Regions from separate parts of the Streptomyces sp. NPDC005752 genome, predicted to be linked through region 1. Evidence: riboswitches for the same ligand, from Rfam matches in the RefSeq annotation. Region 1 holds a riboswitch; the other holds the start of a gene.

Region 1 (4,505 bases):
ACTCGATCTTCTTCTCGGCGCTCTCGGCGGTCTGCGACCTGCGGGTCAGATCACCGATGACGAGCACGGAGGGGTCGCGGTCGGCGACGGTCTCCCAGTTGATCCGGGGCCACTCCTCGTGGGTGTCGTCGAAGACGTTCTTCGCGCCGAGCTCCTCGGTGATGATGCCGGGGGCGCCGCAGCAGCCGGCGAGGTAGGGGGCCTCGGCATTGGCGAACCAGTAGAGGAGGGTGGCGTCGGACGCGTCGATGTCCGCGGTCGCCCTTTCGATGCGGGCCCGGAGACTCGTGACCAGTTCCTCGCCACGCTCCGGGACTCCGAACACCGCTGCGAGATCGCGCACTTCGCCGTAGACGCCGTCCATGGTCAGACGCTCGGTGCGGGAGCCGTCGCTGCTGCCGGTGTTGTCCTTGCCCGCGCAGTCGGTGGGTGAGAGGTACGTCGGCACGCCGAGTTCCTCGAACTGGTCGCGGGTCGCCACACCGCCCTTGCCGAGGGTCGAATCGAACGAGGCGCTGACGAAGTCCGGTTCCTCGGCGAGGACCCTCTCGGAGGAGGGCTGGTTCCCGGCGATGCGCGGCACGGTGGCTTCGTCCTTCTCCAGGCCCTTCATCACCGGGTCCGTCCAGGTCGCGGTGGCGGCCAGCCTTCCGGCGAGGCCGAGGGAGAGCAGGATCTCCGTCGATCCCTGGTTGAGGGAGACGGCGTGACGCGGGGCGGCGTCGACGGTGACCGTGCGGCCGCAGTTCTTCAACGTCACGGGGAAGCCGTCCGCGGCACCGTCCGCCGCGGCGCCGCCGGGCACGCTTCCCCCTCCGCCGCAGGCGGTCAGGAGGACAAGTCCCGTGATGAGCAGGGCGGTTCGGCGTACGGTGCTGGCTATGGGCGGCACGGAGTCCCTCGGCGTCTCTGGGCTCTTGCGCGAAGCCCGGTACGGTGGCCCGCTCCCGGTACGGAAGCGGGTGCCAGCAGGTCTTCGGACTCGGGTTCGTCCGGACGGGGCGCCTTCCCGGTGCACCCGAAGGTGCCCCAGTGGCCGTGGCCCCGCCCGTCCCCCTCACCGCTGCGCGTCAGCTCCGGATTCTCACCGGATTCCCTGACTCCACGTGGAGTGTGACTGGCGTCTGCAAGCTATCACGCGGTGTGTCGGCTCCCCGGGGCCCGTCGCCGGTACGGCGGGGGCGTCCTCCCTCCGTACCGGGCGGGTGCCGACGGGCGGTCAGCTCTTGGGGGGAACCGATTCGCCACCGTCCGTCCGTGGCTTCCCGCTCCGGCGTGCGAGCACGGACGTGGTGCCCCAGTAGGCCAGCAGGACGGTGCGCAGACCCAGTACCTCCAGGCTCTCGCCGATGCGGCCGCGGACGGTCCGGCCCCTGCGTACGTCACTCACCGGGCGTCCTCCCGGCCGGTGTTCCAGGGGCCCTGGGGATCGTCGTACGCGTGCGCGTAACCAGGGCCGGCGATCGGCCAGTCGGCGAGCAGTTCCTCGGGCAGGGCGAAGGAATCGGCCAGTTCGCGGGCGTGCGCGGCGACAGCCGCGACCAGGTCCTCGGTCGTCTCGGCGAGAGCGTCGACCTGATCGGCGCTCAGCAGCCCGGCGGCGAGCAGATCGCCGCTGTTTCGGGCCACCCGTTCGACGGCGAACAGTCGCTCCAGCTCCCCCAGCCGGTCCCTGGCGGCCCCCTCGGGCAGCGCCGCGCGGGCCTCGGCGTAGGCCTCGGCGGCCTGCCGGTGCGCGTAGGCCTCCACCCCGCGCAGGGCCGGGCCCGAGGCCGCGTTCCACTGACCGAGGGTGTCTGCGTCGGCGGCCCGCAGCACGCGGGCTCTGGCCCGGGCGAACCAGATGTCCTGTACCGAGGCGAGGAGCCCGCCCAGGAAGCGCGGATCGCTCAGGTCACCGGCGCGGGGCGCACGCTCCGTCGGGTCCTCCCGGCCGGGCCCGGCGGCGAAGAGCATGTCGGCCGCCGCCTTGGTGTACAGGGCGATGTTGTCGCCCTCCGCCGTGATGGCGCCCTCGACGCCCGTGACCAGTTCGGTCATGCCGTTGTTCTCCAGCAGCGCCTGCGCGCCGCAGCGTTCACGGCTCTCGACGATGACGTCACGGGCCCGCCAGGTGATCCACGCCTTGGCGACGTCGACCAGCCTGACCGCGTCCGCCCGGCTCTCCTCGTCCGTGCAGGTTTCCCACCGCTCCTGTGCCCTGCGGTACAGCAGGCTCATGGCGAAGACGGTCGCCATGGCCGAGGCGAGCGGTCCGTGATGGGTCCGGTGGGAGCTGACGGGCACGGGCGGCGCGCCCCGGGTCCCGGAGATCAGCCGGTGGCCTCCGTAGCGCACGGCGACCGCCAGGGTCGCCCGGGCCGATCCGGCGGCACAGGCGCTCATGGAGATGCGGCCGGGGACGACCCGTCCGATCGAGGTCAGGAAGCGGCGCCTCCTGTCTCCGGGTCCGGTCCGGAACTCCCCTGGGGTGTCGCCCTCCTCCCCGGGGCCCAGCAAGGCGTCCCGACCCACGAAGAGCCGGTCGAAGGAGGTCAGGCAGTGGTCCACCGGACTGCCCATCCGGGCGGGAAGCCGCCGTACCCGGATGCCCGGCAGTGTCTGCCTGTCGTCGGTGAGCGGCACCAGGAAGAGGCGCACCCCGTGGTCCGATCCGTCGGCCACCAGGCGTGCGGCCACCAGTCCGGACTTCGCTCCGCCCGCCGGGCTGGTGTTGGGCATGAACTTCTGCGCGCCCGCGTTCGGGGTGTGCAGGACGAAGCCGTCCCTCCCGCGGTCGTACGTCGCGGTGGTCTCCATGGCCGACGCGTTGTTGCCGTGCGCCACCTCCGTGCAGAGGAAGGTACCGATCCGCCGCATCGTCAGGTAGTCCGACAGGTCACGGCGGCCGACGCAGTCGTGGTCCAGGAGGCTGCCCAGGAAGAGGTTGTAGTGGATGCCTGCCACAGTGGTGAGCGCGGGGTCGACCGGGCCGAGCCAGGCGTGCAGGGCGGCCAGAGCGCGTGGGTCGGCGGCGAGGCGGGCTCCGCTGTCGAGGGAGAGGTTGAGGATCCGCAACCGGTCGTAGGCGAGTTCCAGCCGTTCCTCGGGCGTTCCTCCTGCGGGGCGGCGGAACGGTTCTGTACTGATCAGCCGCTGCCAGAATCCGTGTTCGCGGAGGTGGTCCGGACCGAGGAGGACGCCGGTCAGCAGTTCGGTGGTGGACGGTGGGGCGGTGTCGGTAAGGGTCACGGTCATAACGAAATCAACGACCGTGGTACGGGCGAGGACACCCTGCCCGCGCTACGCCTGGGCTACCGGCGCGTCGGCCAGGGCGGCTGCCAGTTCCGCCGCGTCCGGGGGCCGGGCACCGGCCCTTTCGACGGTCACGGAGGCCGAGGCCACGGCGTGGCGCAGCACCTCGCCCAGGACAGCGGTGTCCAGGGAGCGCAGCCCCGCACGGCCCCGCTCCCCGAGCAGTCCGTACGAGGCCAGGGCGTGCAGCGTGCCTGACATGAAGGCATCGCCCGCCCCCACGGTGTCCGCGACCCGGACGCTCGGCCCGCCGATGCTCAGTGTCGTGCCCGGCACGAGGGCCAGTGCCCCCTCGGCACCCCGGGTGACCAGGACGACCGGCGGCCCCGAGCGCAGCCACCGCTCGGCGGCCTGCTCCGGGGCCTCGCCCGGGTACAGCCATCGCAGGTCCTCGTCGCTGGCCTTGACGATGTCACTGAGCGCGACACAGCGCTCCGCGCGGCGTACGGCGTCGGCGTGGTCCCCCATCAGCGCGGGCCTCACATTGGGGTCGTAACTGACGGTCGCCGCCGCCCGGAGTGACCGGAGGAGGTCCACGACGGTCTCCGCACCGGGCTCCAGGGCGGTGGCGACGGACCCGGTGTGGACGTGCTGGGGCGGCTCCAAGGGATGCTCCGGCGGCCTCAGCGTCCAGGTGATGTCGAAGGTGTAGGCGGCGCGGCCCGCGTCGTCGAGCTCGACCGTGGCGGCCGGAGTGGGTGTACCGCTCCCGTCCGTCAGGACCCGCACGCCGGCCGAGGCCAGGTGGTGTCCGATCAGCCGCCCTCCGGAGTCAGGGCCGAGCTGGGTGACCAGGGTGGTGGCCCGGCCCAGTCGGGCCAGACCGTAGGCGACGTTCGCGGGGCTGCCGCCGGGATGGACCCGGTCCGGCTCGCCCGGCAGCCGGACGATGTCGGCGACGCATTCGCCGATGACCAGCAGGGCGGGGCTGTCGGGCATGGGGTGCGGGGCTCCTGGAGGTCGCGTGCGGGGGCGCCCCTGCGGGGGCCGGCAGTGACGGGACACGGTGCCGCCGGTTCTGCCTGGTGCGGGTGCCCCGCCGGGCGCAGGACTCAGGCGTCCCCATGCCCTTCGTCACCGTAGCGCCGCTCGAACTTGGCGACCTGGCCCTCGGTGTCGACCACCCTCGCCTTGCCCGTGAAGAACGGATGGCTCTCGGCGGAGATCTCGACATCGATGACCGGGTAGCTGTTGCCGTCGTCCCAGTCGAT
Region 2 (4,505 bases), on a different contig from region 1:
AGGTGGACGTCGTGCCGCTGTTCTCCGAATCCCTCACCGAGAAGGGAGAGGGGGCGGCCACCTACCTGGAAATGATGCGCGCCAACACCCGGTCCATAGCCATGGGACTGGGCACCGAATAGCCACGCTGTCGCCGGTCATGAGCGACAGCTCTGGAGAGGGAACACACGAAGTGAAGCATGTAGCACGCCCGAGGAACGCGGCTGCCGCCGCCCTGCTCGCCGCCTCCGTAGCGCTCACCGCCTGCGGTGGTGACGGTGGGAAGCCCGCCGCGAAGGCGGCGGACAACTCGTCCGGTTCACCGGCCGCCCAGGTCGTGAACCCGATCGTCACCACGTACGACGGAGGCCTCTACGTACTCGACGGCACGACACTGAAGCTCGCCGAGGACATACCGCTGGAGGGGTTCAACCGGGTCAACCCCGCGGGCAGCGACCGCCATGTGATGGTTTCCACCTCGACCGGTTTCCGGGTCCTCGACGCAGCGGGCCGGAAGCTCACCGACGTCGAGTTCGAAGGCGGCAAGCCGGGCCACGTCGTCCGTCACGCCGGCAGGACCGTCCTCTTCGCCGACGGCACGGGCGAGGTCACGGTCTTCGACCCGGAGGACCTCGGCGACACCGCGCCGAAGGCCGAGACGTACACCTCCGCCGCGCCGCACCACGGTGTCGCCATCCAGCTCGCCGACGGCAGGCTGGTGACGACCCTCGGCACGGAGGAGAAGCGCGTCGGCATCGCGGTACTGGACGAGGACCGCAAGGAGATCACCCGCAGCGAGGAGTGCCCGGGCGTCCACGGGGAGGCGACCGCCAAGGACGAGGCGGTCGTCATCGGCTGCGAGGACGGAGTCCTGATCTACAAGGACGGCGCCGTCAAGAAGGTGAACAGCCCCACCGAGTACGGCAGGATCGGCAACCAGGCCGGCTCCGACGAGTCGCCCGTCGTCCTCGGCGACTACAAGAAGGACAAGGACGCCGAGCTGGAACGCCCGGAACAGATCTCGCTCATCGACACCGGGACGGGCAAGATGCGGCTCGTCGACATCGGGACGAGCTACACCTTCCGCTCGCTGGCACGCGGTGCGCACGGTGAGGCGCTGGTCCTGGGCACCGACGGCCGCATCCATGTCATCGACCCCGCCACGGGCAAGGTGACCAGGAAGATCTCCGTCCTCGGTTCGTGGCGGGAACCGCTGGACTGGCAGCAGCCCCGCCCGGCGCTGTTCGTGCGCGACCACACGGCATACGTCTCGGACCCGGAGAACAAGAAGCTGGTCGCCGTCGACATCGAGTCGGGCCGGCAACTGGCCTCGACCGAACTGCCCGAGGCTCCCAACGAGCTGAGCGGTGTCGTCGAGCAGCACTGATCCCCCTCCCGAGGTGCAGGAGCGCGTTCCCGCAGGGCGGCAGCGCGCTCCTCCCCCTCGCGCTTCCGAGCCCGCCACCACCTGGATCACCACCCGGACCGTCGCAGGTCATCGCGTACACGGCCGCCCGCGGGGGCGTGTCCACCCGGGCCTCCCCCGGCTTGTCATCACCACCCGCCTGGCACTACTGTCGCCACGCCTTGGTGAACGGGAAATCGGTGTGATGCCGGTGCGGCCCTCGCCACTGTGATCGGGAAGTCCGGCTCCGGCCCTCGCGGGCAGCCACTGGGTCCTTGTGACCCGGGAAGGCGGAGTTCGGGCGGTGTTACCCGTAAGCCAGGAGACCGGCCAAGGCACTTCAACCATCCACGAGGTGCTGGAGAGGGTCTGCTGAGCCATGCACATAGCCGAGGGTTTTCTGCCTCCGGCGCACGCGATCGCCTGGGGTGTCGCGTCCGCGCCGTTCGTCGTCCACGGAGTCCGGTCGCTCACGCGTGAAGTCAGGGAGAACCCTGAGAGCACGTTGCTCCTGGGGGCTTCCGGGGCCTTCACGTTCGTACTTTCCGCCTTGAAGATCCCCTCCGTCACGGGAAGTTGTTCGCATCCCACGGGTACGGGGCTGGGAGCCATCCTGTTCCGCCCGCCGATCATGGCGGTACTGGGCACCATCACCCTGCTCTTCCAGGCGCTGCTGCTCGCCCACGGCGGCCTGACCACGCTCGGCGCCAACGTCTTCTCGATGGCGATCGTCGGGCCCTGGGCGGGGTACGCGGTCTACAAGGCGCTGCGCCGTTACGACGTGCCGCTGATGGTGGCGGTGTTCTTCGCAGCGTTCGTCGCCGACCTGTCCACGTACTGCGTCACCAGCGTGCAGCTGGCGCTCGCCTTCCCGGACCCGAGCAGCGGGTTCCTGGGCGCGCTCGGCAAGTTCGGCTCCATCTTCGCGCTCACCCAGATCCCGCTCGCGGTGAGCGAGGGGCTTCTGACCGTGCTGGTGATGCGGCTCCTCGTGCAGTCCAGCAAGGGGGAGCTGACCCGGCTCGGGGTGTTCCTCAGCGGCAGGCGCACCCCGACCAGGACGGCCGAGACCGAGGCGGTTGCCAAATGAACAAGAACACGAAGATCAACGCCCTTCTCCTGCTCGTCGTGGCCGCGCTGGCCGTCCTGCCCCTGGCCCTCGGCCTCGGCGACGGCCAGGAGGAGCCCTTCGCGGGCGCCGACGCGCAGGCGGAGACCGCGATCACCGAGATCGCCCCCGCGTACGAACCCTGGTTCTCCCCGCTGTACGAACCGCCTTCCGGTGAGGTCGAGTCGGCACTGTTCGCCCTCCAGGCAGCGCTCGGCGCGGGTGTCCTCGCCTACTACTTCGGCGTGCGGCGCGGACGCCGTCAGGGCGAACTGCGGGCGGCCGCCCGGCAGGACGGCGGGGGCACCGGGCCCGGTGCCGGGGAGTCCGCGGCCCGGAGGAACTGAGCGCACGTGCTGCAGATCGATGCGGCGGCGCACAGCAGTCGCTGGCGCCGCCGCCATCCCGTGGACAAAGCCGTGCTCGGACTGGGATTCACGGTTCTCGCCATATCGCTGCCGCCCTGGCCCGGCGCGCCCCTGATCCTGGTCGCCGCCCTGGCCGTGCTGCTGGGGCCGGCGGGCGTGACCGCCCGCCATCTGTGGCGGGCGTACCGGGTGCCCCTGGGGTTCTGCGTCACCGGGGCCGCCACACTGCTCGTCGAGGTCGGCGGGCCCGGGGGGCTCGTCGGCCTGGCCCCAGGGGGGCCGGCACGCGCCGTTGAGTTGCTGCTGCGCACCTCGGCCGCGTCGCTCGGCGTCCTGCTGTTCGCCTTCACCACCCCCGTGTCCGACCTCCTGCCCCGCCTGGTCAGGGCAGGAGTGCCCGCGGCAGTGGTGGACGTGGCCCTGGTGACCTACCGCATGAGCTTCCTGCTCCTCGACTCGGTTCGCCGGATCAGGGAGGCCCAGGCCGCCCGGCTCGGGCACACCACACGGGCCGCGGCCTGGCGGTCCCTGGCCGGGCTCGGAGCCACCGCGTTCATCAGGGCCTTCGACCGCGCGGCGCGGCTCCAGCAGGGGCTGGCGGGGCGGGGCTACGACGGAACCCTGCGCGTCCTGGTGCCCGAGGCCCGCGTCTCCGTCCGGTTCGTGGCCGTGAGCGTCACGCTGCTCATGGCCCTCACCGCACTGACCTTCGCCCTGGAAAGGCCGCTGTCATGAGCGAATCCGTGCTGCTCGCCCTGCGGGGAGCGTCCTTCGCGTACGAGGACGGCCCCGCTGTGCTCAGCGGTCTCGACTTCGAGGCGCGCGAAGGACGTGCTCTCGCCCTGCTCGGTCGCAACGGCAGCGGCAAGACCACGCTGATGCGGCTCCTCAGCGGCGGACTGCGCCCGCGCGAGGGGCAGTTGGCTGTCGAGGGTCGCCCCGTCACGTACGACCGCAAGGGGCTGACCCGGCTGCGCACCACCGTCCAGCTGGTGGTACAGGACCCCGACGACCAGCTGTTCGCCGCGTCCGTCTCCCAGGACGTGTCGTTCGGACCTCTGAATCTGGGCCTGCCCGACACCGAGGTGCGCGCGCGGGTGGACGAGGCGCTCGCCGCCCTCGACATCACCGCCCTGGCGGACCGGCCCACCCACCTCCTCTCCTACGGGCAGCGGAAGCGCGCCGCGATCGCCGGGGCGGTCGCCATGCGGCCCCGGGTGCTGATCCTCGACGAGCCGACCGCCGGGCTCGATCCGGACGGTCAGGAACGGCTGCTCGCCACGCTCGGCACCCTCCGCGACAGCGGCACCACCGTCATGATGGCCACTCACGACGTCGATCTCGCCCTGCGCTGGGCCGACGACGCCGCCCTCCTCACCCCGGCCGGTGTCCGCGCCGGGCCCGCGCCGACGATGCTGGGACGCACGGATCTCCTGCGGGAGGCCGGGCTGCGGTTGCCGTGGGGCATCGCGACCAGTCATATGCTGCGCACGCACGGCCTGTTGGGCGAGACAGCCCCCGGCCCCCGCACCGCCGAGGAACTCGCGGCGGGCTTCGGCCCGCCGGCCGATGCCTGAGGGCCGCCGCCCCGCGACGAGGACCGGTCGCGCGAGTGAGCGGGCGCGCAGGGGCTCCACGATCGCGA

The links. Region 1 has a riboswitch for cobalamin ahead of ABZ441_RS03895 (ABC transporter substrate-binding protein). Riboswitches for the same ligand answer to the same signal wherever they lie in the genome.
Region 2: it holds a riboswitch for cobalamin, as region 1 does, so the genes downstream of both, ABZ441_RS09345 (energy-coupling factor ABC transporter permease) here and ABZ441_RS03895 (ABC transporter substrate-binding protein) in region 1, are expected to answer to the same signal.

What each region holds. Positions count from the first base shown of each region.
Region 1 covers NZ_JBEXYB010000003.1:159,675-164,179, forward strand. The annotation lists gene ABZ441_RS03895 (ABC transporter substrate-binding protein) at 1-892, opposite strand, end outside; cobalamin riboswitch at 950-1,137, opposite strand; gene ABZ441_RS03900 (hypothetical protein) at 1,220-1,390, opposite strand; gene ABZ441_RS03905 (acyl-CoA dehydrogenase) at 1,387-3,237, opposite strand; gene ABZ441_RS03910 (carbohydrate kinase) at 3,283-4,233, opposite strand; gene ABZ441_RS03915 (type B 50S ribosomal protein L31) at 4,347-4,505, opposite strand, start outside.
Region 2 covers NZ_JBEXYB010000008.1:79,485-83,989, reverse strand. The annotation lists gene aztC (zinc ABC transporter substrate-binding protein AztC) at 1-122, shown strand, start outside; gene aztD (zinc metallochaperone AztD) at 173-1,366, shown strand; cobalamin riboswitch at 1,529-1,734, shown strand; gene ABZ441_RS09345 (energy-coupling factor ABC transporter permease) at 1,764-2,474, shown strand; gene ABZ441_RS09340 (energy-coupling factor ABC transporter substrate-binding protein) at 2,471-2,839, shown strand; gene cbiQ (cobalt ECF transporter T component CbiQ) at 2,846-3,595, shown strand; gene ABZ441_RS09330 (ATP-binding cassette domain-containing protein) at 3,592-4,437, shown strand.